One region of the Streptomyces sp. NPDC015131 genome, then DNA from elsewhere that is predicted to be linked to it. Evidence: predicted binding sites of a transcription regulator. Region 1 holds the regulator's gene; the other holds the start of a gene.
What was found. The regulator HrcA, encoded in region 1, represses chaperone genes, less so after heat shock. The targets are predictions, from matches to a motif close to TTNGCACTCNGNNNNNCNGAGTGCNAA.
Positions count from the first base shown of each region.

Region 2: groES (co-chaperone GroES) is a predicted target of HrcA. The motif match lies at 9,047-9,073, and genes of this name have one in related genera.

Region 1 is NZ_JBIBVB010000002.1:820,947-836,002, forward strand. Features, by position in the region: gene ACF08D_RS09390 (MFS transporter) at 1-77, shown strand, start outside; gene ACF08D_RS09395 (adenosine deaminase) at 171-1,175, opposite strand; gene ACF08D_RS09400 (ribonuclease Z) at 1,187-2,092, opposite strand; gene ACF08D_RS09405 (histidine triad nucleotide-binding protein) at 2,114-2,473, opposite strand; gene ACF08D_RS09410 (tetratricopeptide repeat protein) at 2,514-3,632, opposite strand; gene ACF08D_RS09415 (ATP-binding protein) at 3,629-4,891, opposite strand; gene ACF08D_RS09420 (16S rRNA (uracil(1498)-N(3))-methyltransferase) at 5,210-5,941, opposite strand; gene ACF08D_RS09425 (nitronate monooxygenase) at 5,938-7,014, opposite strand; gene dnaJ (molecular chaperone DnaJ) at 7,105-8,244, opposite strand; gene hrcA (heat-inducible transcriptional repressor HrcA) at 8,245-9,261, opposite strand; gene ACF08D_RS09440 (MBL fold metallo-hydrolase) at 9,432-10,154, shown strand; gene ACF08D_RS09445 (DUF3097 domain-containing protein) at 10,199-10,999, shown strand; gene hemW (radical SAM family heme chaperone HemW) at 11,035-12,276, opposite strand; gene ACF08D_RS09455 (SpoIIE family protein phosphatase) at 12,335-14,389, opposite strand; gene ACF08D_RS09460 (AMP-dependent synthetase/ligase) at 14,649-15,056, opposite strand, start outside.
Region 2 is NZ_JBIBVB010000003.1:774,523-789,578, reverse strand. Features, by position in the region: gene alr (alanine racemase) at 1-714, shown strand, start outside; gene ACF08D_RS14760 (alpha/beta fold hydrolase) at 739-1,965, shown strand; gene tsaE (tRNA (adenosine(37)-N6)-threonylcarbamoyltransferase complex ATPase subunit type 1 TsaE) at 1,937-2,464, shown strand; gene ACF08D_RS14750 (hypothetical protein) at 2,634-2,849, shown strand; gene ACF08D_RS14745 (L,D-transpeptidase) at 2,896-3,459, opposite strand; gene tsaB (tRNA (adenosine(37)-N6)-threonylcarbamoyltransferase complex dimerization subunit type 1 TsaB) at 3,566-4,222, shown strand; gene rimI (ribosomal protein S18-alanine N-acetyltransferase) at 4,240-4,752, shown strand; gene tsaD (tRNA (adenosine(37)-N6)-threonylcarbamoyltransferase complex transferase subunit TsaD) at 4,745-5,845, shown strand; gene ACF08D_RS14725 (hypothetical protein) at 5,842-6,114, shown strand; gene ACF08D_RS14720 (hypothetical protein) at 6,124-6,759, shown strand; gene ACF08D_RS14715 (SAM-dependent methyltransferase) at 6,740-7,939, opposite strand; gene ACF08D_RS14710 (polysaccharide deacetylase family protein) at 8,022-8,969, shown strand; gene groES (co-chaperone GroES) at 9,221-9,529, shown strand; gene groL (chaperonin GroEL) at 9,647-11,275, shown strand; gene ACF08D_RS14695 (hydroxyacid dehydrogenase) at 11,430-12,494, opposite strand; gene ACF08D_RS14690 (SDR family NAD(P)-dependent oxidoreductase) at 12,768-13,541, opposite strand; gene ACF08D_RS14685 (MOSC domain-containing protein) at 13,729-14,394, opposite strand; gene ACF08D_RS14680 (LysR family transcriptional regulator) at 14,475-15,056, shown strand, end outside.

The DNA of each region.
Region 1 (15,056 bases):
CCGTGCGCTCCCTGGCGCCCCTCCTGGTCCGGCGCCGCGCCTACCGCCAGGCGGGCCCCTCGGGCCAGCAGGGCTGACGGCGGGCCTGCCCGGTCCTCGTCGTCCGCGCCGGCGACGGCTGGGACGGCGACGGGCAGGACGGCGACGGGGTACGAGACGGGGGCCGGGCGTCAGTCGAAGTCGTACGCCTCGACCTCGGCGAGGTACCGCGCCCTGCGGTCCTCGTCGTCGTCCAGGAACGAGGCCAGGAACGAGTTGCGGGCCAGCTCGCGCAGCTGCTCCTCCCCCAGGGCCAGCGCCTCGCGCACCGCGTGGAAGGTGTCGCCCGCGTACCCGCCGAAGTAGGCGGGGTCGTCGGAGTTCACCGTCACCATCAGCCCCGCGGCCATCATCGACGGCAGCGGGTGGTCCTCCAGGACGTCCACCGCCCGCAGCCGGACGTTGGACAGCGGGCAGAGCGTCAGCGGCACCCGCTCCCGCACCAGCCGCGCCACCAGCTCGTCGTCCTCCATGGCGCGCAGGCCGTGATCGATCCGCTCCACGCCCAGGACGTCCAGGGCCTCGCGGATGTACGCGGGCGGGCCCTCCTCGCCCGCGTGCGCCACCTTCCGCAGCCCGAGCGCCCCGGCCACCTCGTACACCTCGGCGAACTTGGACGGCGGATGGCCGACCTCCGCCGAGTCCAGCCCCACGCCGGTGATGTGCCGCAGATACGGCTCGGCCGCCCGCAGGGTCTCCATCGCCGACTCGGCCGACTTGTCGCGCAGGAAGCACATGATCAGCCGGGTGGACACGCCGTGCCGCTCCTCGGAGCGGTCCAGCGCCCGCGCCAGGCCCTCCACGACCGTGCCGAAGGGCACCCCGCGCTCGGTGTGCGCCTGCGGGTCGAAGAAGATCTCGGCGTGCCGGACACCCTGGCTCGCGGCCCGCGCCAGGTAGGCGTCGGCCAGCTCGGTGAAGTCGTCGGCGGTGCGCAGCACGGCCATCAGCCCGTAGTACAGGTCCAGGAAGGACTGGAGGTCGGTGAAGAGGTACGCCCGGCGCAGCTCCTCGGTGTCGGCGTACGGCAGGGTGACGCCGTTGCGCGCGGCGAGGGCGAAGGCGAGCTCCGGTTCGAGGGTGCCCTCGATGTGGAGGTGGAGCTCCGCCTTGGGGAGTGCTTCGGGGAGGTGCATGGTGCGTGGCCTTACCTGCGTGGGGGGAGCGGGACGCGGACGAGGTCCTGGGCGACGGTCAGCTCGCCGCCGAACCCGGCCGCCCGGGCCTGCCGCGCGAAGGCGTCGGGGTCGGTGTACCGCTGGGAGAAGTGGGTGAGGACCAGGTGGCGCACGCCCGCCCGGTGGGCGACCGCGCCCGCCTGGCCGGCCGTCAGGTGGCCGTGGTCCTCGGCGAGCACGGCGTCCTCGTCGAGGAACGTCGACTCGATGACCAGCATGTCGCAGCCCTCGGCGAGCGCGTGGACACCGTCGCACAGCCGGGTGTCCATGACGAACGCGAAACGCTGGCCGCGCCGGGGCTCGCTGACGTCCTCCAGCCGCACCCCGCCGAGCGCGCCCTCGCGCTGGATGCGGCCGACGTCGGGGCCGGTGATGCCGTGCGCGGCGAGCAGCCCGGGCAGCATGCGGCGCCCGCCGGGCTCGGTGAGCCGGTAGCCGAACGACTCGACGGGGTGTGACAGCCGCCGGGCCTCCAGCGTGTACGTGGGGCCCGTGGCGAGCACCCCGTCCTCGGCGACCGGCGCCTCGGTGAGCCGCACCGTCTCGCGGTACGCCGTCGCGTACCGCAGCCGGTCGAAGAAGCGCTGCCCGCTCGCCGGGTAGTGGGCGGTCACCGGGTGCGGCACCTGGTCGAGGTTGATGCGCTGGATGACCCCGGCGAGGCCGAGGCTGTGGTCGCCGTGGAAGTGGGTGACGCAGATGCGGTCGATGTCGTGCGCGGCGACCCCGGCGCGGAGCATCTGGCGCTGGGTGCCCTCGCCCGGGTCGAAGAGGACGCCCTGGCCGTCCCAGCGCAGCAGGTAGCCGTTGTGGTTGCGGTGCCGGGTGGGCACCTGGCTTGCGGTGCCCAGCACGACGAGTTCCCTGACGGACATGGTTCCGTGGCCGTCCCGCGGCTAGCCGGGGGGCCAGGTCAGACCGCGTCCGCCGAGGACGTGGGCGTGCGCGTGCCAGACGGTCTGCCCGGCGCCGGTACCGGTGTTGAAGACGATGCGGTAGCCGGAGTCGGCGGTCTTCTCGTCCTCGGCGACGGCCCCGGCCTCGCGGAGCACATCGGCGGCGACGTCCGGTGCCGCGGCGGCCAGCGCGGCGGCGTCCCGGTGGTGCGCCTTGGGGATGACCAGGACGTGGGTGGGGGCCTGCGGGTTGATGTCGCGGAAGGCGAGGGTGGTCTCCGACTCACGGACGATCGTGGCCGGGACCTCCCGCGCCACGATCTTGCAGAACAGGCAGTCGTTCTGCGGTTCTCCGGCCATGGCCAGGTCCTTTCTGTCTCCTGTCGGGTACGGGGGCACTCTATCGGCGGCCCGGCGCCCGCCTGTTGAGGGCGGACCTGCTCACCCAGTACGTGAGGACCACGGCCCAGAACAGCGGTCCGCCCAGCGCGGCGATCACCCCGGCGTCGGCGGTGGGCAGCGCCAGGGTGGCCACCGAGTGCAGGCCCAGCAGGCCGACCGCGCCCGCCATCCACAGCACCGGGGGGCAGCTGCGGGAGATCAGCAGCAGGGGGCGGCGCAGCCGGGGCGGCACCCGGCGCCGCATCCACAGGAACCAGGCGGTCCACAGGCCGGCGACCACGGCGGCGCCGATCAGCTCACCGGTGAGCGCCGCGGCCCCGCCGCTCCCGCCGCGCAGCGGGGCGGAGCCGACTCCGGCGGCCAGGAAGCCGGCCAGGGCCACCCAGCGGGCGCCCGCCGCCGTGCCCCAGGCCATGGTCTCCAGGTTGAAGCGGGCCTCGCGGTCACCGAGGTCCAGCGCGGCCGAGTCGACGAACCCCTCGGCGGCCCGGGTCCACGCCCCGCGCGTGTACCAGCGGCGGCGCAGGTGCAGCAGCGACAGGTTGTTGTGGGCCTCGCTGCTCTGCGGATTGAGGCGGAGGGCGTTCTCGTAGGCCCGCTCCGCCGTGCGGTAGTCCTTGAGCTGGTACGCCGTCAGGCCCAGCAGGAAGTGGGTGGCGTCCTCCTCGGGGCCCAGCTCGACGGAGCGCAGCGCGAGCGCGTACGCCTCGCCGGCCCGGGAGCGGTCCCCGGAGCGGGCGAGGATGGTGCCCAGCACGTGGTACCCGGCCCAGTGGTGCGGTACGAGGGCGATCCCGCGGCGCGCGGAGTCCTCGGCCGCCGCCCACTGCGGCCCGCGCGCCGGGCCCTGGGCGAGCAGGTCGGCGCGGAGCAGCCACACGGAGGGCAGCTCGGGGTCGGCGCGCAGCGCCTCGTCGGCCAGCCGCAGCGCCTCCGCGTGGTCGCCGAGGTGCCGCCGGCAGCGGGCCAGCAGGGCCAGCGCCGCGGCGTCGTCCGGCTGCTGGGCGAGGTGCTGCGCGGCGAGGGCGGCGGCCTGTTCGTACCGCTCCAGGTCGTAGAGCGCCCCGGCCCGTTCGAGCGTCAGGGACGGCGGCGTGGCGGGCCCCGGGCCGGTCACAGCTTGCGCTTCCGCTTCAGGTACGCGAGGAGGTCGTCGTACATGCCGCCGTCGTTGGCGAAGGTCGCCACATTGCGGGCGGCGGCGAACCAGGGGTCGGTGGACGGCCGGATCTGCTTCGCGGCGCCCAGCAGGTCCCGCATGTTGATCATCCGTACGGTGCCGGTGCGGGCCGAGTCCAGCAGCGCGGTCTCGGCGGCGCTGTCGCAGACGTGGGCCAGGTCGGCGCCGGAGAAGTCCTCGGTGGCCCGGACCAGTTTGGCCAGGTCGACCGATTCGATGGGCCGGTCGCGCAGGTGGTAGCGGAGGACGGCCTCCCGGGCGGCGGCGTCGGGCGGCAGCACCAGCAGGGTGCGGTCGAGGCGGCCCGGGCGGCGCAGGGCGATGTCCACGTCCCAGGGGACGTTGGTCGCGGCGAGGACGAACACGCCCTCGTTGCTCCCGGCGGCGATGCCGTCCAGCTCGGTGAGGAGCTGGTTGACGACGTTGCGCAGGCCGCTGTGGTGGCTGCGGCTGCGCTTGGCTCCCAGCGCGTCCAGCTCGTCGAGGAACACCACGCAGGGCGCCTGGGCACGGGCGGTCTCGAAGATGTCGTGGACGTTCTTCTCGGAGGCGCCGATGTACATGTCCAGGACGTCGCTGAGCGACACCGACAGGAAGCTCGCGCCCAGTTCACCGGCGACCGCGCGGGCGATGAACGTCTTGCCGCAGCCCGGGGGCCCGTACAGCAGCAGGCCGCCGCGCAGGCTCTTGCCGTACAGCTTGCGCAGCTCGGGGTTGCGCATGGGCGCCAGGAACGCGGCCTCCAGGCGGTCCTTGACCTCCTGCATGCCGCCGACGTCCGCGAGCCGCACGGCGCCGGGCACCTCCACGTCCCAGGCGCCGGCGTCGCCCGGGCCGTCGCCCAGGCCGTCGGCGGTGAGGGGCGCCTCCGCCCCCTCGACGAAGCGGGGCGGCACGAGGTCGCCGACCTCCTGCTCGGCGGCGGCCCAGTCGAAGTCCTGGCGGGGCCCGGGGGACGGCGCGGCAGCAGGAGGTACGGGGGGCGCGGGCGGTATGCCCATGGCGCGGCCCATCAGGGCGCGGGCGTCCGCGTCCCCGGGGGCGTGCTGGAGGGCGGCGGCGGCCTCGGCGACCGCCTCGTCGCCGCGCCCCTCCTGGAGCAGGAGTTCGGCGAGGTGCAGCCGCAGGGGCACGTCACCGGGCGCGGCGGCGACGGCGGCGCGCAGGCTGCGGATGAGAGGAGACTCGTCGGACATGCGGCCACCTTACGGACCGGGTCCGACAACCGGCCCGGTGGACCCCCGGAGTTGTGGACAACCGGGGGCACGGGACGGCCGGGGGCACCGGGACGGGCGGGGGCAGCGGGTCCGGCGGGGCGGCGGTGAAGACCGCGAGCCCGGCCGTCCGCCGGGACCAGCGGGTCCGGCCGTCCGCCGTCGAGGCCCAGCAGGTTCGGCCGTCCGCCGTCGAGGCCCAGCAGGTTCGGCCGTCCGTCGGCACCGGCAGTCCGGCCGTCCGCCGGGACCAGCGGGTCCGGCCGTCCGCCGTCGAGGCCCAGCGGGTCCGGCCGGCCGTCAGGACCAGCGGCCGGTGCGTCCCAGGAGCAGGGCGGTGGCGGCCGTTCCGGCGGTCGAGGTGCGCAGCACGGTGGGGCCGAGGCGGTAGGGCCGGGCGCCCGCCTCGGCGAAGGCGGCCGATTCCTCGGGCGAGACGCCCCCTTCGGGGCCCACGACGAGCACGATGTCGCCGGTGGCGGGCAGTTCGGCGGTCGCCAGGGGCAGGGCGCCCTCCTCGTGGAGGACGGCGGCGAACGCGGCGCGCCCGATCAGCTCGGCGACCTGGCGGGTGGTCGCCGCGTCGGCGACGTCCGGGAAGCGGAGCCGGCGCGACTGCTTGCCCGCCTCGCGCGCGGTGGCCCGCCACTTGCCGAGGGCCTTCAGGCCACGGTCGCCCTTCCACTGGGTGATGCAGCGGGACGCGGCCCACGGCACGATCGCGTCGACGCCGGTCTCGGTCATGGTCTCGACCGCCAGCTCGCCCCGGTCGCCCTTGGGCAGGGCCTGGACGACGGTGATGCGGGGCGACGGCTCCGGCTCCGTCCGCACCTCGCGCACCGCGACGTCGAGGCGGTCCTTGCCCTCGACGGCGGCGACCGTGCCGTACGCCCCGGTGCCGGCGCCGTCGGTGAGGACGATCTCCTCGCCGACCCGCAGCCGCCGCACGGACACCGCGTGCCGTCCCTCCGGCCCGTCCAGGGTGACGGTGCCGCCGGTGACCCGCTCCACCAGGAACACCGGCGCGGTCACGCGGTGCCGCCCCGGGGCGCGAGGGAGGCCGCGGCGGCGTCCAGCTCGGCCTTGAGGACCTCCACCAGCCGCCCGGCGGGCAGGTCGCGGGCCAGCCGGTGGCCCTGGCCCGCCCACAGCGCCATGCCCTGCGGGTCGCCCGCCTTGGCGGCGGCCTTGCGCAGCCCGCTGGTCAGGTGGTGGACCTCGGGGTACGCGGCCGGGGCGTACGGGCCGTGTTCGTGCATGAACCGGTTGACCAGGCCCCGCGCGGGCCGGCCCGAGAAGGCACGGGTCAGCTCGGTGCGGGTGAACAGCGGGTCGGTCATGGCCCGCTTGTGCAGGTCGTTGGCGCCCGACTCGGGGCACACCAGGAACGCGGTGCCGAGCTGGGCGGCGTCGGCGCCCGCCGCGAGGACGGCGGCGATCTGGCCGCCGCGCATCAGGCCGCCCGCGGCCACGACCGGCAGGTCGACGGCCTCCTTGACCAGGGCGACCAGCGACAGCAGGCCCGTACCGGATCCCCCGCTCTCCGGGTCGTCCCGGTGGGTGCCCTGGTGCCCGCCGGCCTCGACGCCCTGGACGCACACGGCGTCGGCGCCCGCCGCCCGCGCGGCCAGCGCCTCGTCGGGCGAGGTGACGGTCACGACGGTGAGCGTCCCGGCGCGGCGGAACGCGGCGAGGGTCTCGGGCGCCGGGCAGCCGAAGGTGAACGACACCAGCGGCACCGGGTCGTCCAGCAGGATGGCCAGCTTGGCCTCGTAGCCGTCGTCGCGCCCGGCGTCGGGGTCGCCGAGGGGGGTGTCGTACCAGTTGGCCTCGCCGGCGAGCTGGTCGCGGTAGACGTCGACGGCGGCGGGGTCGGCCTGCCCGGGCTGCGGCATGAACAGGTTGACGCCGAAGGCCCGCGGGGTCAGCCCGCGGACCTGCTTGATCTCCTGGTACATGCCGTCCGCGGTCTTGTACCCGGCGGCGAGGAAGCCCAGGCCGCCGGCGTCGGACACGGCGGCGGCGAGCCGGGGGCAGGAGGCGCCGCCCGCCATGGGGGCCTGCACGATCGGGTACGGGCAGAGATCGGTCAGTGCGGAGGACATGCACGCATGGTGTCACGCCCCCGCCGGCGCGCCGCACCCGGAGGGCACCCCGCCCGGGGACCCGGCCGCACCGGCCGGGTCCCGTGCGCGTCACCTGCCGTTGAAGGCGTCCTTGAGGCGGGAGAACAGCCCCTGCTGGCCCGGCTGGAACTGGCCGGTCGGCCGCTCCTCGCCCCGCAGCTTGGCCAGCTCCCGCAGCAGCCGCTCCTGCTCCGGGTCCAGCTTCGACGGCGTCTGGACCTCGACGTGCACGATCAGGTCGCCGCGCCCGCCGCCGCGCAGGTGCGTGACACCGCGCCCGTGCAGCGGGATCGACTGGCCGGACTGCGTGCCGGGGCGGACGTCGACCTCCTCCAGCCCGTCCAGCGTCTCCAGCGGGCACTTGGTGCCCAGTGCGGCGGCCGTCATGGGGATGGTCACCGTGCAGTGCAGGTCGTCCCCGCGCCGCTGGAAGACCGGGTGCGGCAGCTCGTGGATCTCCACGTACAGGTCGCCCGCGGGGCCGCCGCCGGGGCCGACCTCGCCCTCGCCGGCCAGCTGGATGCGGGTGCCGTTGTCCACACCGGCCGGGATCTTGACCGTGAGCGTACGGCGGGACCGCACGCGGCCGTCGCCCGCGCACTCGGGGCACGGGGTCGGGACGACGGTGCCGAAGCCCTGGCACTGCGGGCAGGGGCGGGACGTCATGACCTGGCCCAGGAAGGACCGGGTGACCTGGGAGACCTCGCCCCGGCCGCGGCACATGTCGCAGGTCTGGGCCGACGTGCCGGGCGCGGCGCCCTCACCGGAACAGGTGGTGCAGACGACGGCCGTGTCGACCTGGATGTCCTTGGTGGTGCCGAAGGCCGCCTCCTGGAGCTCGACCTCCAGCCGGATCATGGCGTCCTGGCCGCGGCGGGTGCGCGAGCGGGGGCCGCGCTGGGACGCCGTACCGAAGAAGGCGTCCATGATGTCGGAGAAGTTGCCGAAGCCGCCCGCGCCGAACCCGCCCGCGCCCCCGGCGCCGCCGGACGCGGACAGCGGGTCGCCGCCGAGGTCGTAGACCTGCTTCTTCTGCGGGTCCGACAGCACCTCGTAGGCGGCGTTGATCTCCTTGAACCGCTCCTGGGTCTTCGGGTCCGGGTTGACGTCCGGGTGCAGCTCGCGGGCGAGCCGCCGGAACGCCTTCTTGATCTCGTCCTGGGACGCGTCGCGGCGCACGCCGAGTACGGCGTAGTAGTCCGTGGCCACTTACGACTCCGCCAGGATCTGTCCGACGTAACGTGCCACTGCGCGTACCGCTCCCATCGTTCCGGGGTAGTCCATGCGGGTCGGTCCGACCACGCCGAGTTTGGCGACTGCCTCGTCGCCCGAACCGTAGCCGACCGCGACGACGGACGTGGAGTTGAGGCCCTCGTGGGCGTTCTCGTGCCCGATGCGTACGGTCATGGCCGAGTCCGTGGCCTCGCCGAGCAGCTTCAGGAGCACCACCTGCTCCTCCAGCGCCTCCAGCACCGGCCGGATCGTCAGCGGGAAGTCGTGCCCGAAGCGGGTGAGATTGGCGGTGCCGCCGATCATCAGCCGTTCCTCGGTCTCCTCCACCAGGGTCTCCAGCAGGGTGGCCAGCACCGTGGAGACGGTCCCCCGGTCCTCCGCCTCGAAGGACTCGGGGAGGTCCTGCACCAGCTGCGGCACGTCCGTGAAGCGCCGGCCGACGACACGGCTGTTCAGCCGGGCCCTCAGGTCGGCCACGGACGCCTCGCCGAAGGGCGCAGGGCAGTCGATCATGCGCTGCTCGACCCGGCCCGTGTCGGTGATCAGGACCAGCATCAGCCGGGCCGGGGCCAGCGGCAGCAGTTCCACATGACGCACGGTGGAGCGCGTCAGGGAGGGGTACTGCACGACCGCGACCTGCCGGGTCAGCTGCGCCAGCAGCCGTACCGTGCGGCCCACCACGTCGTCGAGGTCGACGGCGCCGTCCAGGAAGTTCTGGATGGCGCGCCGCTCCGGCGACGACAGCGGCTTGACGCCGGCGAGCCGGTCGACGAAGAGGCGGTAGCCCTTGTCCGTGGGGATGCGGCCCGCGCTGGTGTGGGGCTGGGCGATGAAGCCCTCGTCCTCCAGCACCGCCATGTCGTTGCGCACGGTGGCGGGCGAGACGCCGAGGTTGTGGCGCTCCGTGAGGGCCTTGGAGCCGACCGGCTCCTCGGTGCCCACGTAGTCCTGGACGATGGCGCGCAGCACCTCGAGTCTGCGTTCGCTCAGCATCGCGCGCACCTCCAGCTGACGGTGGTTCGTTCTTCCCGCTTAGCTGGCACTCGCCCTGTCCGAGTGCCAGTGGTCCCCGGCCAGTGTACGGCGCCGGGGTGCGCCCGTAGCAAGGGCGGCCGACCACGCTACCGCGCGACGGCGCTGGTGGTTGCCGATAGCGTCGCGGTATGGACGTCAGTTGGGAAGAGTTCGGATGGGAGCGCCTGGCCGAAGGCGCCGGGCGCCGCAGGCTGCCCGTCTGGGACGCCACCACGGCCCTGGTGGTCGGCGAGGCGGGCGCGCTGCTGTACGACACGGGCGCCACGCTGCGTGAGGGCGCCGCGATCCGGGCCCAGGCCCAGGCGCTGATGGGCGGCCGGAGAGTGACGCATGTCGCACTCAGCCACCCGCATTTCGACCATGTGCTCGGCACGGCCGCCTTCGCCGGGGCGGAGGTGTACGGCGCGGTCGGCGTCGACGCCCTGCTGTCCGGCGGCCGGGACTCGCTGCGGAACGACGCCGTACGGCACGGGGTGGCCGAGGCGGACGCCGTGGAGGCAACCGACGTCCTGGTCGTCCCGCACCACCGGGTGTGCGGCGAGTGGACGATCGACCTGGGCGGCCGGCAGGTGCTCCTGGCGAACGTGGGGCCGGGCCACAGCGGCCACGACCTGGCGGTGCTGGTGCCGGGCCCCCGGCCGGTCGTCCTGTGCGGGGACCTGGTGGAGGAGTCCGGCGACCCCCAGGCCGGGTCGGACGCCGTCCCCTCGCGCTGGCCGGCCGCGCTGGACCGGCTCCTGGAGCTGGGCGGCGAGGACGCCCTGTACGTGCCGGGGCACGGGGCCGTGGTGGACGCCGCCTTCGTCCGAGCCCAACGCGACGAGCTGGCCCGGCGGTTCGGCGTGTCGTAGCGCGGGGTGTCGCGGCGTCCGGCGGATGTCGTAGCGTCTGGCGGATGCGCAGCTACCAGCCCGATCTGACGCCTCCGTGGAAGAAGTCCGCACCCGTCCCCGAGGTGCCCGCCGACCTCGATCTGGTGGTGGAGGAGGTGGGTACCGGCTTCTGCGGCGCGGTGGTCGGCTGCGAGGCCGGCACGGTGACGCTGGAGGACCGCTTCGGCAAGCACCGGGTCTTCCCCCTCGAACCGCGCGGCTTCCTGCTGGAGGGACGCCCGGTGACGCTGGTGCGCCCGCCGTCGGGGCCCGCCCGCCCGACGCGCACCGCCTCCGGCTCGATCGCCGTACCGGAGGCACGCGCGCGTGTGGCCCGCGCGGGGCGCATCTATGTCGAGGGGCGCCACGACGCGGAGCTGGTGGAGCGGGTGTGGGGCGACGACCTGCGCGTCGAGGGCGTGGTCGTGGAGTACCTGGAGGGCGTCGACGACCTTCCGGCCGTCGTCCGGGACTTCGGCCCCGGGCCGGACGCCCGTCTCGGCGTCCTGGTGGACCACCTGGTGCCCGGCTCCAAGGAGTCCCGGATCGCCGCCTCGGTGACGGACGCCCACACCCTGGTCGTGGGGCACCCGTACATCGACGTCTGGGAGGCCGTGAAACCCGCGTCGGTCGGCATCCCCGCCTGGCCCACCGTGCCGCGCGGCCAGGACTGGAAGAAGGGCGTCTGCCGCGCGCTGGGCTGGCCGGACAACACGGGCGCCGCCTGGCAGCACATCCTGTCGAAGGTCACGTCGTACAAGGACCTGGAGCCGGCGCTGCTGGGCCGGGTCGAGGAGCTGATCGATTTCGTGACGGCACCCTAGGGGGTGTCCCGGGCGGGACCCGGCGGGTCAGTCGGTCAGTCGGTCAGGTCCCGCACCACCGCGTCGGCGAGCAGGCGGCCCCGCAGCGTCAGGACGGCGCGCCCCTCCGCGTAAGGACCGGGGTCCAGGAGCCCGTCCCTTACCGCCCGCCCGGCGGCGGCCAGGCCCGCGGGCTTCAGGAGACCCAGGGGGCACCCCTCCCGCAGGCGCAGCTCCAGCAGGACCCGCTCGACCCGCCGGTCCTCCTCCGACAGCAGCTCGCGCCCCGCGCCCGGCGAGCGCCCGCCGGCCAGCGCGGCGGCGTACGCGCCGGGGTGCTTCACGTTCCACCAGCGCACGCCCCCCACATGGCTGTGCGCCCCGGGGCCCGCGCCCCACCAGTCGGCGCCGCGCCAGTACAGCTCGTTGTGCAGGCAGCGCCCCGCGTCCGAGGTGGCCCAGTTGGACACCTCGTACCAGTCGAAGCCCGCCGCCGACAGCCGCTCCTCGGCGATCAGGTACCGGTCGGCGTGGACGTCGTCGTCCGTCATCGGCACCTCGCCCCGCCGAATGCGGCGCGCCAGCCGGGTGCCCTCCTCGACGATCAGGGCGTAGGCGCTGACGTGGTCCGGGCCCGCGCCGATCGCCGCGTCGAGCGAGGCGCGCCAGTCGTCGTCGCTCTCCCCGGGCGTGCCGTAGATCAGGTCGAGGTTGACGTGCTCGAAGCCCGCCGCCCGCGCCTCCGCGACGCACCGCTCGGGGCGGCCGGGGGTGTGGGTGCGGTCGAGCACCTTCAGGACGTGCTCGCGGGCGCTCTGCATGCCGAAGGAGATCCGGTTGAAGCCGCCCGCCCGCAGCTCCTCCAGGTAGGCGGGGCCGACCGACTCCGGGTTCGCCTCGGTGGTGATCTCCGCGTCGTCCGCGAGCCCGAACTCCTCGCGGACCGCGCCGAGCATCGCCACCAGGTCGGCGGCGGCGAGCAGCGTGGGCGTCCCGCCGCCGACGAAGACCGTGCGGACCGGGCGCGGGTCGTCGCCGAGCACCTTCCGCGCGAGGCGCACCTCGTCCGCCAGGGTCGCCGCGTAGTTGTCCCGGGAGGCGAGGACGCCGCCGCTGCCGCGCAGCTCGGTGGCGGTGTAGGTGTTGAAGTCGCAGTAGCCGCAGCGGGTCGCGCAGTACGGCACGTGCAGATAGAACCCGAGCGGCCGCTCGCCGGCCCCGAGCAGGGCGGACGCGGGCAGCGCGCCGTCCTCGGGCATGGGCTCACCATCGGGCAGTACGGAAGGCATACCGCCCATTGTCCGTCACCGCGGCGGTTGCCCGGCGTCCGTACCGTGCCGGGGCGACCGGCGGCCGTCACCGGGGCAGCGGCCGGGCCTGGAGGACCAGCAGCGCGAGGTCGTCCCGTACGGGCGCCTCGCCGAAGGCGTGGACCGCCCGCCGGATGCGGTCGGCGACCTCAGGAGCGGGCAGGCCCGCGCAGCCGGCGAGCGCCGCGGCCAGCCCGTCGCCGTCGTCGAACATCCGGCCCGTACGGGAGCGGCGCTCGGTGACGCCGTCGGTGACGCACAGCAGGGTGTCGCCGGGCGCCAGGTGGAACGTGTGGCTCTCGTACCGGGCGTCGTCCACCACGCCCAGCAGCACCTGCGGCGTGGCGGCGGGCGTCACGGTGCCGTCCGGGCGCAGCAGCAGCGGCAGGGGGTGCCCCGCGCAGGCGAGGGTGCACCGGGCGCCGCCGCCGTCCTCCGGCGCGAGCGGCACCAGCTCGCCGTACAGCAGCGACAGGAACCGGGACTGCGGCTGCGCCGGGGGCGGTCCGCCCGGCAGCTCCCCGGCGGCGGCGACCATCGACGCGGCGGCCTCCGCGGCCTCGGTGGCGTCGTCGAGCAGCAGCCGGTTCAGCCGGTCCAGGACGTGGCCGACCTGGTGGTCCTCGCGGGCCAGCAGCCGCAGCCAGGGGCGGGCGAGGCCGGTGACCACGGCCGCCTCGGGGCCGCTGCCCTGGACGTCGCCGAGCATGAAGCACCAGCGGCGCGCCCCGGGGCCCGCCTGGAAGACGTCGTAGAAGTCGCCGCCCGCGAGCCCGTCGTCGCTGGGCTCGTACACCACACGGCTCTCGACGCCGGGGATCTGGGCGACCTGGCTGGGCAGCAGACCGCGCTGGAGCACCCGGCTGATGGTGACCTGGCGGGTGTAGCGGCGGGCCGCGCCGATGGCCAGGGCGACCCGGCGCGCGAAGTCCTCCACCAGGGTGGTGACCGCGCCGGGGATCCTGGCCCCGCCGCGCCTGCCGAGCATCAGGGTGCCGAGCGCGTGGCCCCCGACGACGAGCCGGTACGCCAGGGCGGTGCCCCGCTCACAGGTGCTCGTGGCGTTCCCGGTGCGGACGGTGTTCCCGGCGTTCGCGGTACGGCCGGTGTTCCCGGTGCGGCCCTCGGGCTGGGCGTTCTTGCCAGGGGGCCGGCCGGGGCCGGCCGGAGGGGCCTGCCGGGCCGCCACCGGCCAGGGGACGGGCACCGGGCCGGTGCGGGGCGGCTCCGGCATCCCGGGCGGCTCCTTCTCCAAGACCGAGCGCAGCGGTTCGAGTGCCGACTCGTCGGCGTGCCACACCCGGGCGAGCCGCGGGGCGCCGCCGGCCGCCCCGCCGTCGCCCTCCAGCCAGAAGGCGCACCAGTCGGCCAGGCGCGGCACCAGGAGCTGGCCGGCGAGCGCGGCGACCAAGTCCTCGTCGAGCTGCCCCGCCAGCAGGTCGGACGCCTCCGCGAGGAACGACAGCGCCCCGCGCCCCGCCCACTCGTGGTCGTCGCGCACCACCCGACGCGGTGCCGGGGCGAGGATCTCGGCGGCGCGCAGCTCGCGCCGGAGGGCCGGCTCGGGGCCCGGCACCGGGCAGGTGTCCCAGCCGTCGAGGGGGAGCCGGGCCCAGACGGTCTTGAGGCCGGGCCGGTAGGTGATGCCCCAGCACTCGGCGAGGGCGGCGACGAGCTGGAGCCCGCGACCGTACTCGTCCAGGCCGTCCCCGTCGTCCGGGTGCTGGTGCTCGTGGCGGACGGTCCTGGTGGGGTGGTGGTCGGAGACCTCCAGGACGAGCGCGGCGGGCCGGCCGCCGGCCGGGTCCTCCAGCCGGAAGAGCAGGTCGACGGTGGTCCCGGCGTGGACGACGGCGTTGGTCACCAGCTCGCCGGCCACCAGGACGGCGTCGTCGGCGACCCGCTCGGTGATGGTCGCGGCGGCGGGCAGCGCGAGGCCGGTCCAGTCGGCGAGCGCGGCCCGGACGAAGCGGCGGGCGGCGCCGGGCGCGAGCGGGTTGCCGGGCAGGCTGGTGCGCGCGACGGAGTGCCCCGGAGGCGGCTGGTGGGGCGGCAGCAGCAGTTCTCCGGTGGTCGCGCGCTGTGTCGGTAGGGACCCCACGTGCGGCTCCTCGTCGGCTCCTGGGTCGGCTCGTCGTCGGACACCGACAGGGTGACAGATCGAGCACGCCCATAAGCACCGAGTCATCCAACTCGCCCATACGGAAAGCCGTGGGCGGCGCACCGCCCACGGCTTTCCGTGCCTTCCGGGTCTGCCCGGCCTTCCCGGCCGTCCGTGCCTTGCCGGCTTCCCCGGCCTTCCCGGCCTTCCCGGCATCCCGGCGGTCCGGGCTCACCCCGCCCGTCTGCCGCGGCGGGGGTCAGTCCTCCCGGGCGCCCGCGTACATCTCGTCGATCAGGTGCCGGTACTCCCGCTCCACCACCGGGCGCTTCAGCTTGAGGCTCGGGGTCAGCTCACCGTGCTCGATGTCCAGGTCGCGCGGCAGCAGGCGGAACTTCTTGAGGGTCTGCCAGCGCTGGAGCCCCTCGTTCAGCCGGTCGACGTACCCCTGGACGAGCCGCTGCGCCTCGGGGGTGGCGACGACCTCGGCGTACGACTTGCCGCCCAGGCCGTTCTCCTCCGCCCAGCCGAGGATCGCCGGCTCGTCCAGCGCGATGAGGGCCGTGCAGTAGTTCCGGTCGGCGCCGTGGACGAGGATGTTGGAGACGAACGGGCAGACAGCCTTGAACTGGCCCTCCACCTCGGCGGGCGCGATGTACTTGCCGCC
Region 2 (15,056 bases), on a different contig from region 1:
GCCGACTGGCCCCGCCTGGTCGGCGAGGCGCTCGCCGCCCAGGCCCGGGGACTGCTCAAGGTCACCGGCGTCTGGTCGCACTTCGCCTGCGCCGACGAGCCCGGCCACCCCTCGATCCGCGCCCAGCTGGAGACCTTCCACGAGATGCTGGCGTACGCGGAGAAGGCCGGCGCCGAGCCGGAGGTGCGGCACATGGCCAACTCCCCGGCCGTGCTCACCCTCCCCGAGGCCCACTTCGACCTCGTACGGCCGGGCATCGCGATGTACGGCGTCTCGCCGGTCCCCCAGGTGGGCACGCCGGCCGACTTCGGCCTGCGGCCCGTGATGCGGCTGGCCGGCAGCGTCGCGCTGGTCAAGGACGTCCCGCCCGGCCAGGGCGTCAGCTACGGCCACCACTACGTCACCGAGCGGGCCACCACCCTGGGGCTCGTTCCGCTGGGGTACGCCGACGGCGTCCCGCGCCACGCGTCCGGCACCGGCCCGGTGCTGGTCGGCGGGCGGGTGCGCACGGTGGCCGGGCGGGTGGCGATGGACCAGTTCGTGGTCGACCTCCAGGGCGACGAGGTCGAACCGGGTGCGCAGGCCGTGCTGTTCGGGGCAGGTGATGACGGTGAGCCGAGTGCCGAGGACTGGGCGCGGGCGGCGGGCACGATCGCGTACGAGATCGTGACGCGCATCGGTTCACGGGTACCACGCGTCTACCTGGACGGGTGACAGGAGCCTGAAGGAGCAGCCGCAGTGAGTGAGACCAGTCCGGTGGCCGCGGCGGAGACGGTGTCCGCCGCGGCCGGCAACTGGCGCCGCGCCGGTTTCGCCGGGGCCGCCATAGGAGTGCTCGCGGCCGGCGCCGCGGCCGGTGTGGCCGTCGAGCGGCTCACCGTGGGCCGCGGCATGCGCCGCAAGGCGCGGCTCGCGCTGGACGCCGCCGGGCCGTACGGCTCGCTGCGCGGCGTCCCCGGCCGCGCCCCGGCGGACGACGGCACCGAGCTCTACTACGAGGTCGACGAGGTGGAGGCGGACACCGCCCCGCAGCGCCGCCGCCGGCTGTTCGGGCGCGGCGCGGGCGCGACCGCGCCCGTCACGGTCGTCTTCAGCCACGGCTACTGCCTCAACCAGGACTCCTGGCACTTCCAGCGCGCCGCCCTGCGCGGCCGGGTCCGCACCGTGCACTGGGACCAGCGCAGCCACGGCCGGTCCGGACGCGGCGCCGCCCAGCAGGGGCCGGACCGGGTGCCGGTCTCCATCGACCAGCTCGGGCGCGACCTCCGGGCGGTGATCGACGCCGCCGCCCCCGAGGGGCCCCTGGTGCTGGTGGGGCACTCGATGGGCGGCATGACGGTGATGGCGCTGGCCGATCAGTACCCGGAGCTGATCCGGGAGCGGGTCGTCGGCGTCGCCTTCGTCGGCACCTCCTGCGGCAACCTCGGCGAGGTCAACTACGGCCTGCCGGTCGCGGGCGTCAACGCCGTCCGCCGGGTGCTGCCGGGGATACTGCGGGCGCTCGGCTCCCAGGCGGAGCTGGTGGAGCGGGGCCGGCGGGCCACCGCGGACCTGTTCGCGGGGCTCATCAAGCGCTATTCGTTCTCGTCGCGGGACGTGGACCCGGCCATCGCCCGGTTCGCCGAGCGGATGATCGAGGGCACCCCGATCGACGTGGTCGCCGAGTTCTACCCGGCGTTCAGCGAGCACGACAAGGCCGACGCGCTGGGCGTGTTCGCCGAGGTGCCGGTGCTGGCGCTGGCCGGCGCGCAGGACCTGGTCACGCCCAGCTCGCACACCGAGGCCATCGCCGCGCTGCTCCCGGACGCCGAGCTGGTCCTGGTGCCCGACGCGGGGCACCTGGTGATGCTGGAGCACCCCGAGACGGTCAGCGGCCGGCTGGCGGAGCTGCTGGTGCGGATCGGCGCCGTACCGGCAGCGACTAACGTGGACACCTATGGAAGCACCGCAGAACCCGGCCCCTGAGGGGGCGCCCGAGGGGGTCACCGCCACCGCCCGCCTCACCCTCCACGCGCCCGAGGAGACGCAGGACCTCGGCCGGACGCTCGCCAAGCTGCTGCGCCCGGGCGACCTGGTGATGCTCACCGGCGAGCTGGGCGCCGGGAAGACGACCCTCACGCGAGGGCTCGGCGAGGGCCTGGGGGTGCGCGGCGCGGTCACCTCCCCGACCTTCGTCATCGCGCGCGTCCACCCGTCCCTGGTCGGCGGCCCCGCGCTCGTCCATGTCGACGCGTACCGCCTGGGCGGCGGGCTGGACGAGATGGAGGACCTGGACCTCGACGTCTCGCTGCCCGAGTCCGTGGTGGTCGTGGAGTGGGGCGAGGGCAAGGTCGAGGACCTCACGGAGGACCGGCTGCACGTCGTCATCGACCGGGTCGTCGGGGCGACGGACGACGAGCGGCGGGTGATCACGCTGACCGGGTACGGGCCGCGCTGGGCCGGAGTCGGCCTGCCGGGCGCCTGAGGCGCGGCGGTACGGGGCGCGGCGGTGCGCGGCCGGGGCGGCGGGGCGCCGTAGTTTCCGACAAGACGTCGGCATGATGTTGCGTCGCACGTCCGAGGCGTGGTCCCATGGGAACCGAGCACCTGGTTAGGTACGCCTAACCCTGCCCCCGGGGCCCGAGGAGGCGACGATGCGGACGTCGAAGCAGGATCTGTCGATGGGTGATCTGCTGGCGTCGTGCGCGGCGGCGAGCGCCGTCTCGACCCCGCCCGCGTCCACCACGTCCTCTCCCGCGGACGGCACGGAGGGTACGGAGCGCGTGCCGCGCGTCCACGAGGAGCGGGGCACCGGCGCCGAGCGGGACGGGGCACCACTCCCCGCCGGGGACGACCGCAGGGCCGCCTGAGCCGCCCCGTACGGCGTTCCACGGGACCTGCGGGTTCTGCGGGGTCCTACGGGACCACGACCACCTTCGAGTTGACCGTGGCGAACGTCCACATCGCGTCGCCGTCGGCCCGCTTCATCCGGATGCCGCCCGTCCGGCGCGCCGGGTCCGGGGTGGCCATCGTGCCGTCCACGGCGGCGCTGAAGCCGATCGTGACGCCCTCCACGGTGGCGAACCGCACCACGTGCTCGATCTTCACCCCGTCGGAACCGGACACGGTGCCCGAGCGGGACGTCACCGCGTAGGTCCCGGGCGCGGGGTTGACCGTGCTGGGCATCACCGGGAAGGTCCGGGCGACCGCGTCCTTCTCGCCCACCAGCCACACCCGCCGCTCGCCGAGCGCGTACACCACCCGCTGCCCAGAGCCCGACTGCTTCGGCAGCGCGAGCGCGGACGCGGCCGGCTTCGGGGCCCCGCCCGCCGCGGGCGCCGACGGCGAGACGGCCGGGGCGGGCGCGCCGGCCGACAGGTCGGCGGGGGCGGTGGCCGACGCCTGGTAGGCGAGGAAACCGACCGCGGCCAGAGCCGCCGCGGTGAGCCCGGCCACGAATCCCGAGCTGCTCCTTGCCACGTTGCTGCCCACCTCTCCCCGGTACGTTTGCGGTGTGACCGTAGCAGGATCACGCGGGCCGACCCGGGGCGCCGTGCGCGCCGCCGCGGAGCCGTAGGCTGTTTGCGTGCTCTTGCTCGCCATGGATACCGCCACACCCGCCGTGACCGTCGCCCTGCACGACGGGGAATCCGTCGTCGCCTCCTCCACCCAGGTCGACGCGCGCCGCCACGGGGAACTGCTGCTGCCCTCCGTCCACCGGGTGCTCCGGGAGGCCGGCCTGAAGCTGGACGCCGTGACCGGCATCGTCGTCGGCGTCGGCCCCGGCCCGTACACCGGGCTGCGGGTGGGCCTGGTGACGGCCGCGACGTTCGCCTCCGCCCTCGGCGGCGTACCGGTGCACGGGCTGTGCACGCTGGACGGGCTCGCGTACGCCTCCGGGCTCGACGAGCCGTTCGTGGTGGCGACCGACGCGCGCCGCAAGGAGGTCTACTGGGCGCGGTACGACGACCGCCGCACCCGGGTGTCGGACCCGGCCGTCGACCGGCCCGCCGAGATCGCCGGCCGGGTGGCGGGGCTGCCCGCGGTCGGCGCGGGCGCGCGGCTCTACGGCGAGGTGTTCCCGGACGCCCGCGACCCCGAGCACCAGTCCGCCGCCGCGCTCGCCGCGCTGGCCGCCGAGCGGCTGCGGACGGGCGGGACGTTCGAGGACCCGCTGCCGCTGTACCTGCGGCGCCCCGACGCCCAGGTGCCGAAGAACTACAAGGTGGTCACCCCGAAGTGACGGCGCTCCTGCGTGAGATGCGCTGGTGGGACATCCCGCCGGTGCTGGAGCTGGAACGGGAGCTGTTCCCCGACGACGCCTGGTCGGAGGGCATGTTCTGGTCGGAGCTGGCGCACGCGCGCGGCCCGGGTGCCACCCGCCGCTATGTGGTGGCGGAGGCGGACGGGCGGCTGGTGGGGTACGCGGGGTTCGCGGCGGCCGGCGGGCTCGGCGACGTGCAGACCATCGCCGCCGCCCGCGACCAGTGGGGCACCGGGCTCGGCGCGCGGCTGCTGACCGACCTGCTCCAGCACGCCACCGCCTTCGAGTGCGAGGAAGTGCTGCTCGAAGTGCGGGTGGACAACACCAGGGCGCAGAAGCTGTACGAGCGCTTCGGCTTCGAACCGATCGGCTTCCGCCGCGGCTACTACCAGCCCGGCAACATCGACGCGCTCGTGATGCGCCTGCGCGTACAGGACGCGCCGGACGCCCCCGGCGCAGCGGACGCACCCGGCGTCCCGGACGTACAAGGAACTGAGAGTCATGGCTGACGAACCCCTCGTCCTCGGCATCGAGACCTCCTGCGACGAGACCGGCGTCGGCATCGTCCGCGGCACGACCCTGCTGGCGGACGCCGTCGCGTCCAGTGTGGACACGCACGCCCGGTACGGCGGCGTGGTGCCCGAGATCGCCTCCCGGGCGCACCTGGAGGCGATGGTCCCGACCATCGAGCGCGCCCTGGCGCAGGCGGGGGTGACCGCCCGTGACCTCGACGGCATCGCGGTCACCGCCGGACCCGGCCTCGCCGGCGCGCTGCTGGTGGGCGTCTCGGCGGCCAAGGCGTACGCCTTCGCGCTGGACAAGCCGCTCTACGGGGTGAACCACCTGGCCTCCCACATCTGCGTGGACCAGCTGGAGCACGGGCCGCTGCCCGAGCCGACGATGGCGCTGCTGGTGTCCGGCGGCCACTCCTCGCTGCTGCTCGCCCCGGACATCACCTCCGACGTCCGGCCGATGGGCGCGACGATCGACGACGCGGCGGGCGAGGCGTTCGACAAGATCGCGCGCGTGCTGGACCTGGGCTTCCCCGGCGGGCCGGTGATCGACCGGCTGGCCAAGGAGGGCGACCCGGCCGCGATCGCGTTCCCGCGCGGGCTGAGCGGCCCCCGGGACCCCGCGTACGACTTCTCCTTCTCCGGCCTCAAGACCGCCGTGGCCCGCTGGATCGAGGCCCGGCGGGCGGCGGGCGAGGAGGTGCCGGTACGGGACGTGGCGGCGTCGTTCCAGGAGGCCGTCGTGGACGTCCTGACCCGCAAGGCCGTGCGGGCCTGCAAGGACGAGGGCGTCGACCACCTGATGATCGGCGGCGGCGTGGCCGCCAACTCCCGGCTGCGGGCGCTGGCCGAGGAGCGCTGCTCACGCGCAGGCATCCGGCTGCGCGTCCCCCGGCCGGGCCTGTGCACCGACAACGGCGCGATGGTCGCCGCCCTGGGCGCCGAGATGGTCGCCCGCAACCGGCCGTCCTCCGACCTGGAGCTGTCGGCGGACTCGTCGCTGCCGGTGACCGACCCGCATGTGCCGGGGAACCACGGTCACGACCACGACCATGTGCACGAGATCAGCAAGGACAACCTCTACTCATGACCGTGGTCACCCTGATGTGGGAGGCCCGCGCGGCGGAGGGCCACGGGCCGGACCTCCTGTCCTGGGCCCGCGCCCAGCGGCTCCCCGGCCCCGCCGCACCCCTCCGCCGCGAGACCTTCACGGCCCCCGGCGACCGGGTGCTGGTCCTCACCTGGTGGGAGGCCCCGGACGCCGCCCCGTACGACGCGCCCCTCCCCGAACTGCCCGACCCGCCCCCGGCGTTGGTCACCCGCCCGGTCCACCGCTGGCGCTTCGAGTCGCACGGGTAGCCTCGGGCCATGCCCAGCCGCGATGCCCTGCCGCCCCCGCCGCCGCCCGTCCATCTGCGCACCTGGCCCCACCGCGAGGCGCTGCTCGCCGACCGGGCCCGGGCGCTGGTGGAGCTGAGCCGGAGCGTCATCGGGGGCCGGAGGCTGGCGTACTGGCTGCTGACCCTGGCCGGACTGGTGGTGGGCGTGCGCATGGTCACCGGGAGCGTCGGCTGGTTCCAGCAGCCGCAGGACCCGCTGACGGTGGTCGCCGCCGCCCTGCTGGTCTGCCTGGGGCTGGCCGTCCTGGCCCCGCTCGTCGTCGCCGTCGTGCTGGGCGTGCGCCACGACCGCACGGCCCGCGACCGGGCGCGCGCGTGGGCGGCCCTCGACCCCGCGCCGGTCCGCGACCCGGGGCTGCGGGCGCCGGGCCTGAGCCTGGCGTGGCTGCTGCTCGCGTTCGCGCAGTGCGCGGGCGGCCTGTGGCTGTCGTTCGCCGTCCCGGCCTCGGCCCGCCCCGGGGAGACCACCTACGCCGAGGTGGCCCTGGCCATGGGCGACGGGCTCGTCCTCTGGATCAGCGGTCTGATCGGGGCCTTCACGGCCGTCGGCCACCGGCGCCTGGTGCTGGCCCTGGCGCCGCCGGTCACGCCCCGGCGGGGCTGACGGGCAGCGGCCGGCCGACCAGCATCGCCGGCGCTCCGGCCACCCGGGTGAGGAAGACCGTCGCCGCGTTCGGCCCCTTCGGCTTCAGCTTCCGGCGCAGCTCCTCCGGTTCGACCGCCGAGCCCCGCTTCTTCACGGTGAGGGTGCCCACCTCCCGCTCACGCAGCAGGGCCTTCAGCTTCTTGAGGTTGAACGGCAGCTCGTCGGTGATCTCGTAGCCGGTGGCGTACGGGGTGGAGCGCGGCTCGTCGGCCGTGACGTACGCGATCGTCCCGTCGATCAGGCCGCCGCCCAGCTCCTCGGCGGCCTCCGCGACCAGGTGCGCCCGGACCACGGCGCCGTCCGGCTCGTACAGGTAGCGGCCGACCGGGCGGACCGGGGGGTCGGGCAGTCCGCGCCCGGTGAGGGTGTGCGGGCCGGGCAGGAGGGTGGCGGTGACCGTGCCGGGGCGGGTGCCGAACCACAGCACGGCCTCCTTCACGTCGCCGCCGTCCGAGACCCACTCGGCCGCCGCGTCCCGGGGGACCGTCTCGTGCGGGATGCCCGGGGCGATCTTCAGCGCGGCGACCGGCGCCCGGCGGGCCGCCTCCACGGCCCAGGACAGCGGCGGGGAGTACGCCTCCGGGTCGAAGATCCGCCCCCGGCCGCCGCGCCGCGCCGGGTCCACGAAGACGGCGTCGTACCCGGAGGTGTCCACCTCGGTCACATCGGCGCAGCGCACCTCGATCAGGCCGGCCAGGTCCAGCGCGGCGGCGTTCGCGCGGGCCGCCTCGGCGGTCAGCGGGTCGCGGTCCACCGCCAGCACCCGGATGCCGGCGCGGGCGAAGGCGATCGCGTCGCCGCCGACCCCGCCGCACAGGTCCGCCACGCTGCGCACGCCGAGGCGGGCGAAGGCGGCGGCGCGGTGCTCGGCGACCGCCCGGCGGGTGGACTGCTCGACCCCGCCGGGCGTGAAGTACATGCGGTGCGCGTCCCGCTCGCCGAACTTGGCCACCGCCCGCTGCCGCAGCCGGGCCTGCCCGGCCGCCGCCGTGACCAGCTCGGCCGGGTGGTCGCGGCGGAGCCGGGAGACCACCGCCAGCTCCTGCGCGGGGGTGTGGTCGCGCAGGGTGGTGAGCAGGGCCTGGCCCTCGTCGGTGAGGAGCGCGGAGAAGGCGGCGAGATCGGTCACCCGGCCCATTGTGGGCCAGCCGGGGGATGGTGCGCGCCCGGCGGCGGTGTCGCCCGGGGGACGGGGCGGCGCGCTGACAGGATGCGGCGCCATGCAGCTAGTACGACAAAAAGGTCAAACGGTAAGCAAGCGGGCGCGGGTCCTCCTCGCCGCCCTGGTGGTCGCGGCGATCGGCTCCGGCTGCGCCGCGGACGGCGACCGGGACGGACCGGCCGGAGCGGGCGGCGGCGCGGCCGGGCCCGCGGCGGGACAGCAGCCCCAGCGGCCCCCCGACGCCGCCGCGGCCCTCACCGCGTACGTGGAGAAGGTCCGGCGCGCCCAGGCCGCCCGCGCCCTCGCCGCGAAGAAGTGGGGCCTGCGCGCCACCCCGCTCGCCGCGCCCCCGCCCCCGGCCGCCGCCGAGAAGCCGCACATCACCTTCCGCAAGGGCTTCGGGGTCGGCGACCCCACCCTGCCGCCCGTCTTCACCACCGTGCCGACCAAGGACCGGATCGTGTTCCTCACGATCGACGACGGCGCGGACAAGGACCCCGAGCTGCTGCGGATGATGGACGAACTCGGCATCCCCTACAGCGCCTTCCTCAGCGACTACCTGGTCAAGGAGGACTACGGCTACTTCAAGCGGATGCAGGACCGGGGCGTGGCCCTGCACAACCACACCCTCAACCACCGCTACATGCCCGCCCTCTCGTACGCGGAGCAGAAGCGCGAGATCTGCGGCCAGCAGGACGTCATCGAGAAGCGGTACGGCAAGCGGCCCCCGCTCTTCCGCCCGCCCTACGGCAACTACAACGCCGACACCCTGCGCGCCGCCCGGTCGTGCGGGGTGAAGGCGGTGCCCCTGTGGGCGGCCGAGGCGTTCCCCGACCACATGGAGTGGCGGGAGTGGGACCGGGACCTGCACCCCGGCGACATCATCCTGACCCACTTCCGCGGCCGGCAGGACTGGAACGGCTCCATGGCGGACATGATCCGGCAGGTGATGGACGTCGTCACGGCCAAGGGATACGCCGTGGCCAAGCTGGAGGACTACGTCTGAGCACCTCCATCGGCCCCCGCCGGACGGCCGCCGGACGGCCGGCGGACGGCTCGCGGACGCCACGACCGGGCGGTGAATTGGCACTCCGCTTGACCGAGTGCTAATCGCGGTCATAGTCTCGGCTCTGGCACTCCCCGCAGGAGAGTGCCAACACAGCGACGGGCAGGTCCGGCACCCGCGACGACGGATCGACCTGGTCGCCACCTCAGACAACATGACCCCGTGAGATCTCCGAAGGGGGAGGTCGGATCGTGACGACCACCAGCTCCAAGGTTGCCATCAAGCCGCTCGAGGACCGCATTGTGGTCCAGCCGCTCGACGCCGAGCAGACCACCGCCTCTGGCCTGGTCATCCCGGACACCGCCAAGGAGAAGCCCCAGGAGGGCGTCGTCCTGGCCGTTGGCCCGGGCCGCTTCGAGAACGGCGAGCGCCTGCCGCTCGACGTCAAGACCGGCGACATCGTGCTGTACAGCAAGTACGGCGGCACCGAGGTGAAGTACAGCGGCGAGGAGTACCTCGTCCTCTCGGCTCGCGACGTGCTCGCGATCGTCGAGAAGTAATTCACTGAGCAGAATGCTTTTCTGAGCCGCGCCCCTGGCCCCCGCTGATGACACATTGCCGGGCGGCGAGGGGCGCGGTTCGTCAACCAGAGTTTTCGAGAGGGCTGAATCGCTCCCATGGCGAAGATCCTGAAGTTCGACGAGGACGCCCGTCGCGCCCTTGAGCGCGGCGTCAACAAGCTTGCCGACACCGTCAAGGTGACGATCGGCCCCAAGGGCCGCAACGTCGTCATCGACAAGAAGTTCGGCGCGCCGACCATCACCAACGACGGTGTCACGATCGCCCGCGAGGTCGAGATCGAGGACCCGTACGAGAACCTGGGCGCCCAGCTGGTGAAGGAGGTGGCGACCAAGACCAACGACATCGCGGGTGACGGCACCACCACCGCCACCGTCCTGGCCCAGGCCCTGGTCCGCGAGGGTCTGCGCAACGTCGCCGCCGGCGCCTCCCCGGCCGCCCTGAAGAAGGGCATCGACGCCGCGGTCAAGGCCGTCTCCGACGACCTGCTCGCCACGGCCCGCCCGATCGACGACAAGGCCGACATCGCCGCCGTGGCCGCGCTCTCCGCGCAGGACCAGCAGGTCGGCGAGCTCATCGCCGAGGCGATGGACAAGGTCGGCAAGGACGGTGTCATCACCGTCGAGGAGTCCAACACCTTCGGCCTGGAGCTCGACTTCACCGAGGGCATGGCCTTCGACAAGGGCTACCTGTCCCCGTACATGGTCACCGACCAGGAGCGTATGGAGGCCGTCCTCGACGACCCGTACATCCTGATCCACCAGGGCAAGATCTCCGCGATCACCGACCTGCTCCCGCTGCTGGAGAAGGTCATCCAGGCCGGCTCCTCCAAGCCGCTCCTGATCATCGCCGAGGACGTCGAGGGCGAGGCCCTGTCGACCCTGGTCGTCAACAAGATCCGCGGCACGTTCAACGCCGTCGCGGTCAAGGCCCCCGGCTTCGGCGACCGCCGCAAGGCGATGCTCGGCGACATGGCCGCCCTCACCGGCGCCACCGTCATCGCCGAGGAGGTCGGCCTCAAGCTCGACCAGGCCGGTCTGGACGTGCTCGGCACCGCCCGCCGCGTCACCGTCACCAAGGACGACACCACCATCGTCGACGGCGGTGGCAAGTCCGAGGACGTGCAGGGCCGCGTCGCGCAGATCAAGTCCGAGATCGAGACCACGGACTCCGACTGGGACCGCGAGAAGCTCCAGGAGCGCCTCGCGAAGCTGGCCGGCGGCGTGTGCGTGATCAAGGTCGGCGCCGCCACCGAGGTGGAGCTGAAGGAGAAGAAGCACCGTCTGGAGGACGCCATCTCCGCGACCCGCGCCGCGGTCGAGGAGGGCATCGTCTCCGGTGGTGGCTCCGCTCTGGTCCACGCCGTCAAGATCCTCGACGGCAACCTGGACAAGACCGGCGACGAGGCCACCGGTGTCGCGGTCGTCCGCCGCGCCGCCGTCGAGCCGCTGCGCTGGATCGCCGAGAACGCCGGCCTGGAGGGCTACGTCATCACCTCCAAGGTCGCCGAGCTCGACAAGGGCCAGGGCTTCAACGCCGCCACCGGCGAGTACGGCGACCTGATCAAGGCCGGCGTCATCGACCCGGTCAAGGTCACGCGCTCCGCCCTGGAGAACGCCGCCTCCATCGCCTCCCTGCTGCTCACGACCGAGACCCTGGTCGTGGAGAAGAAGGAGGAGGAGCCGGCGGACGCGGGCCACGGCCACGGTCACGGCCACTCCCACTGACGCCTGCCGAGCGTTCCGAGGCCCGGTGCCCCCGTCGCGGGGGCACCGGGCCTCGGTGTTGTACGACGTCGGCCCGGGTCCCGGTCCGGCCGGGGTGCCGGTCCGGCGGCCGGTGCTCCTACGCGGCCGGGGTGCCGGTCCGGCCGGGGAGCGGTTACGCGGAGCGGCCCAGCTCCTGCGGCAGCACCGGCTCGGCGAACGGCGCCCCCTTCGCGTACCGCTCCAGCTCGTCCAGCGCGTGGTCCGCCACCCGGTGCAGCTCACTGCCGAGGGAGCCCGCGATGTGCGGGGTCAGCAGCACGTTGGGCAGGCGGTAGAGCGGCGAGTCGGCCGCCGGCACCTCGGGGTCGGTGACGTCCAGCACGGCGTCGAGACGGCCCGAGACGAGGTGCGGGAGCAGGGCGGCCTCGTCGACCAGCGAGCCGCGCGAGGTGTTGATGAGCGTCGCGCCGTCCCGCATCAGCGCCAGCTGCGGGGCGCCGATCAGATGGCGGGTCGACGGAAGCTGCGGGGCGTGTACGGACACGATGTCCGCGTGGGCGCACAACTCGTCCAGGGCGGCGGGCACGGCCCCGAGCGCGGAGGCGTCGGCGGGGGTGACGTACGGGTCGTACAGCAGCACCCGCAGGTCGAAGGGGCGCAGCAGCTCGATCACCCGGCGGCCGATCCGGGAGGCGCCCACGATGCCGACCGTACGGCGGTGGTTGCCGCTGTCCGCCAGCTCCCGCAGCCAGTCGTGGCCGGCGCGCAGCTCCGCGTACCGCCGTGCGGCGCGGAAGGCGCGCTTGCCCGCCATCAGGACGGCGGCGAGGGTGTACTCGGCGACCGGCAGGGCATTGGCCCCGGCGGCCGACGCCACCCTGATCCCGCGCTCCCAACAGGCGTCCGTGACATGGTGCTTGACCGATCCGGCGGCGTGGACGACGGCGCGCAGGCGGGGCGCCCGGTCCAGGACGTCCGGGGTCAGCGGCGTCGCGCCCCAGCAGGTGAGCAGCACCTCCGCCTCGGCGAGCGCCGCCGCGACCACGGGGGAGGGGGCGGCCAGGTCGTGGGCGACCAGGTGCGGATCGGTGCGCGCCAGCGCGGCGAGGCGGGCGCGGTGGTCGTCGGTGAGCAGGCGCCCCGCGATGCCCGGCCCCATGGCCAGGAGCACGGCGGGACGCCCGGAGGGGCGCCCGGAGGGCGGGGTACCGGGGGCACGATCGGTGGCGTGGTGCATGGCGGAACCTGCGCTCCTCACGTACGGGCCTCGCCCGGCGCTGCCGGCGGGCGGGCCGCCCCGCGCCGGCGGAGGGTGTGGCCGCGATGATCGAGCCGCCCCCGGGCGAAGTCAAGGGCGCGAGCCGCCCGGCGCGGCCCGCGTCCGCCCGCTGGTGCGGTGGCCGGTGCGGTGGCCGGGCCGTGCCGTCCGGCCGGCGGCCGGTGCGGCGGCCGGGCCGGGCGGGTACGCCGCTCGGCGGGCCGTCCTCGTCACCGTGGTGTCACCGTGTCATCACTGAGGCCCGTACTTCCGGCCCGCGCGGGAGCTGACCCCGCCGAGCAGGCTGCGCGGCGCCAGCTTCACCACGCCCATCAGCGCCTTGTAGCGCGGGTCGGGCACCGACAGCGTCCGGCCCCGGGACAGGTCGGCCAGCGCGGCGGCGACCAGCTTGTCGGCGTCCAGCCACATCCAGCCCGGGATGTTGTCCGTGCCCATCCCGGCCCGCTCGTGGAACTCGGTCCGGACGAAGCCCGGGCACAGCGCCATCAGCCGCACACCGCTGCCCGCCAGGTCGCGCGCGGCGCCCTGGGTGAACTGCACCACCCACGCCTTCGACGCCCCGTAGGTGCCGCGCGGCACGAACGCCGCCACGGACGCCACATTGACCACACCGCCCCGGCCGCGCTTCCGCATCGACGCGGTCGCGGCGGACGTCAGCCGCAGCACCGCCTCGCAGTGCACCTTCAGCATCTTCAGCTCGTCGGCCATCGACACGTCCAGGAACCGGCCCTTGTTGCCGAACCCGGCGTTGTTGACGAGCAGATCGACCGGCCGCCGGGGGTCGGAGAGCCGGGCCTCCACGGCCGCGATGCCGTCCTCCCCGGACAGGTCGGCGGCCAGCACCTCCGCCTCGATCCCGTGCCGGTCGTGCAGCTCGGTCGCCTGGTCCCGCAGCCGCTTCACGTCCCGGGCCACCAGCACCACGTCGTGGCCGTCCGCCGCCAGCCGCCGCGCGAAGGCGGCCCCGATTCCCGCCGTCGCGCCTGTGATCAGTGCAGTCGTCATACGCGCACGGTAGTGCCCCGCGCGGACAACCCCGTGCGCGGTCCACAGGGAGGGGGAGGCGGACGACCGTACATGTACGGAGTGTCAGGATCCGCCCCCGGTCCGGCGACAGGTCCGGCGCCGGTCCGCCCCCGGTCCGCCCCCGGTCCGGCGCCGGTCCGGCGCCCGGTCCGCCGTCGGCCGCCCGTCAGGAAGCCTGCCGGGCCGCGTACTTCAGCGCCGTCTCCCGCCACTCCGGGTCCAGCGCGTCACCCGCCGCCAGGACGCCCGGCAGCAGCTCCCGCTCCAGCGTCACCGCCCGGAAGGCCAGCCCGACCGTCACCTCGTGGTCCGGCCGGTGCACCACCTCCACGGCGTCCCCGGCGCACACCTCGCCCGGCTCGACCACCCGCAGGTACGCGCCCGGCGCGGCCTGCCGGATGAACCGCTTCACCCAGCCCCGCTCGGCCAGCCATCCCCCGAACGTCCGGCACGGGATCCGTCCGGAGGCCACCTCCAGCACCGCGCCGCCGATCCGCCAGCGCTCGCCGACGAGCGCCGCGTTCACGTCCAGCCCGGCGGTGGTGAGGTTCTCCCCGAAGGAGCCGTTGGCCAGCGGGCGCCCCAGCTCGGCCTCCCAGACATCCAGGTCCTCGCGCGCGAACGCGTACACCGCCTGATGGGTCCCGCCGTGGTGGCGCAGGTCGCACACCGCGTCCCCGGCCACGCCGCTCCCGCCCTCGCCCTTCGGCCCCGGATCGGCCACCCGTACGGGCCCTTCGGCCGGACGTTTGTCGATACCGGTCGTGCCACCCGGCGCGTCGGTGAAATCGGCGGCCTTCGGCCGGCCCAGATTGACGGTGAGAACTCGCATGACGTCACGCTAACGGGCGTACGCTCAAAGCGACCACCTGATATTTCGCGCCCGCTCCAAGCGAGCCTTATAGTCGAAGGGTGATCGAAGCCCGACACCTGCGTGTCCTCCGCGCCGTCGCCGCCACCGGCTCCTTCTCCGCCGCCGCGCGCGAACTGGGCTGCACCCAGCCCGCCGTGAGCCAGCAGATGAAGGCGCTCGAAACGTCCGCCGGCACCCCGCTGCTGATCCGTACGGGCCGGGAGATGCGCCTCACGCAGGCCGGCGAGGCCCTCGTCCGGCACGCCTCGGGCATCCTCGCGGGCCTCACCGCCGCCGAGGAGGAGATCGCCGCCATCGCGGGCCTGCGGGCCGGCCGGGTGCGGCTCGCGTCCTTCCCCAGCGGCAGCTCGACGCTGGTCCCCACCGCGCTCGCCGCCCTCCGCGCGGCCCACCCCGGCACCCGGGTCTCCCTGGTGGAGGCCGAGCCGCCCCGGTCGGTCGGCATGCTGCGCGACGGCGACTGCGACGTGGCGCTCGCCTTCCGCTACCGCCCGGCCGTCGCGGAGTGGGACGACCTGGTCGTCCGCCCGCTGCTCGCCGACCGCCTGATCGGCCTCGTCCCGGAGGGGCACCGGCTCGCGGACGCCGAGGCCGTCGCCATCGGCGAGCTGGCCGAGGAG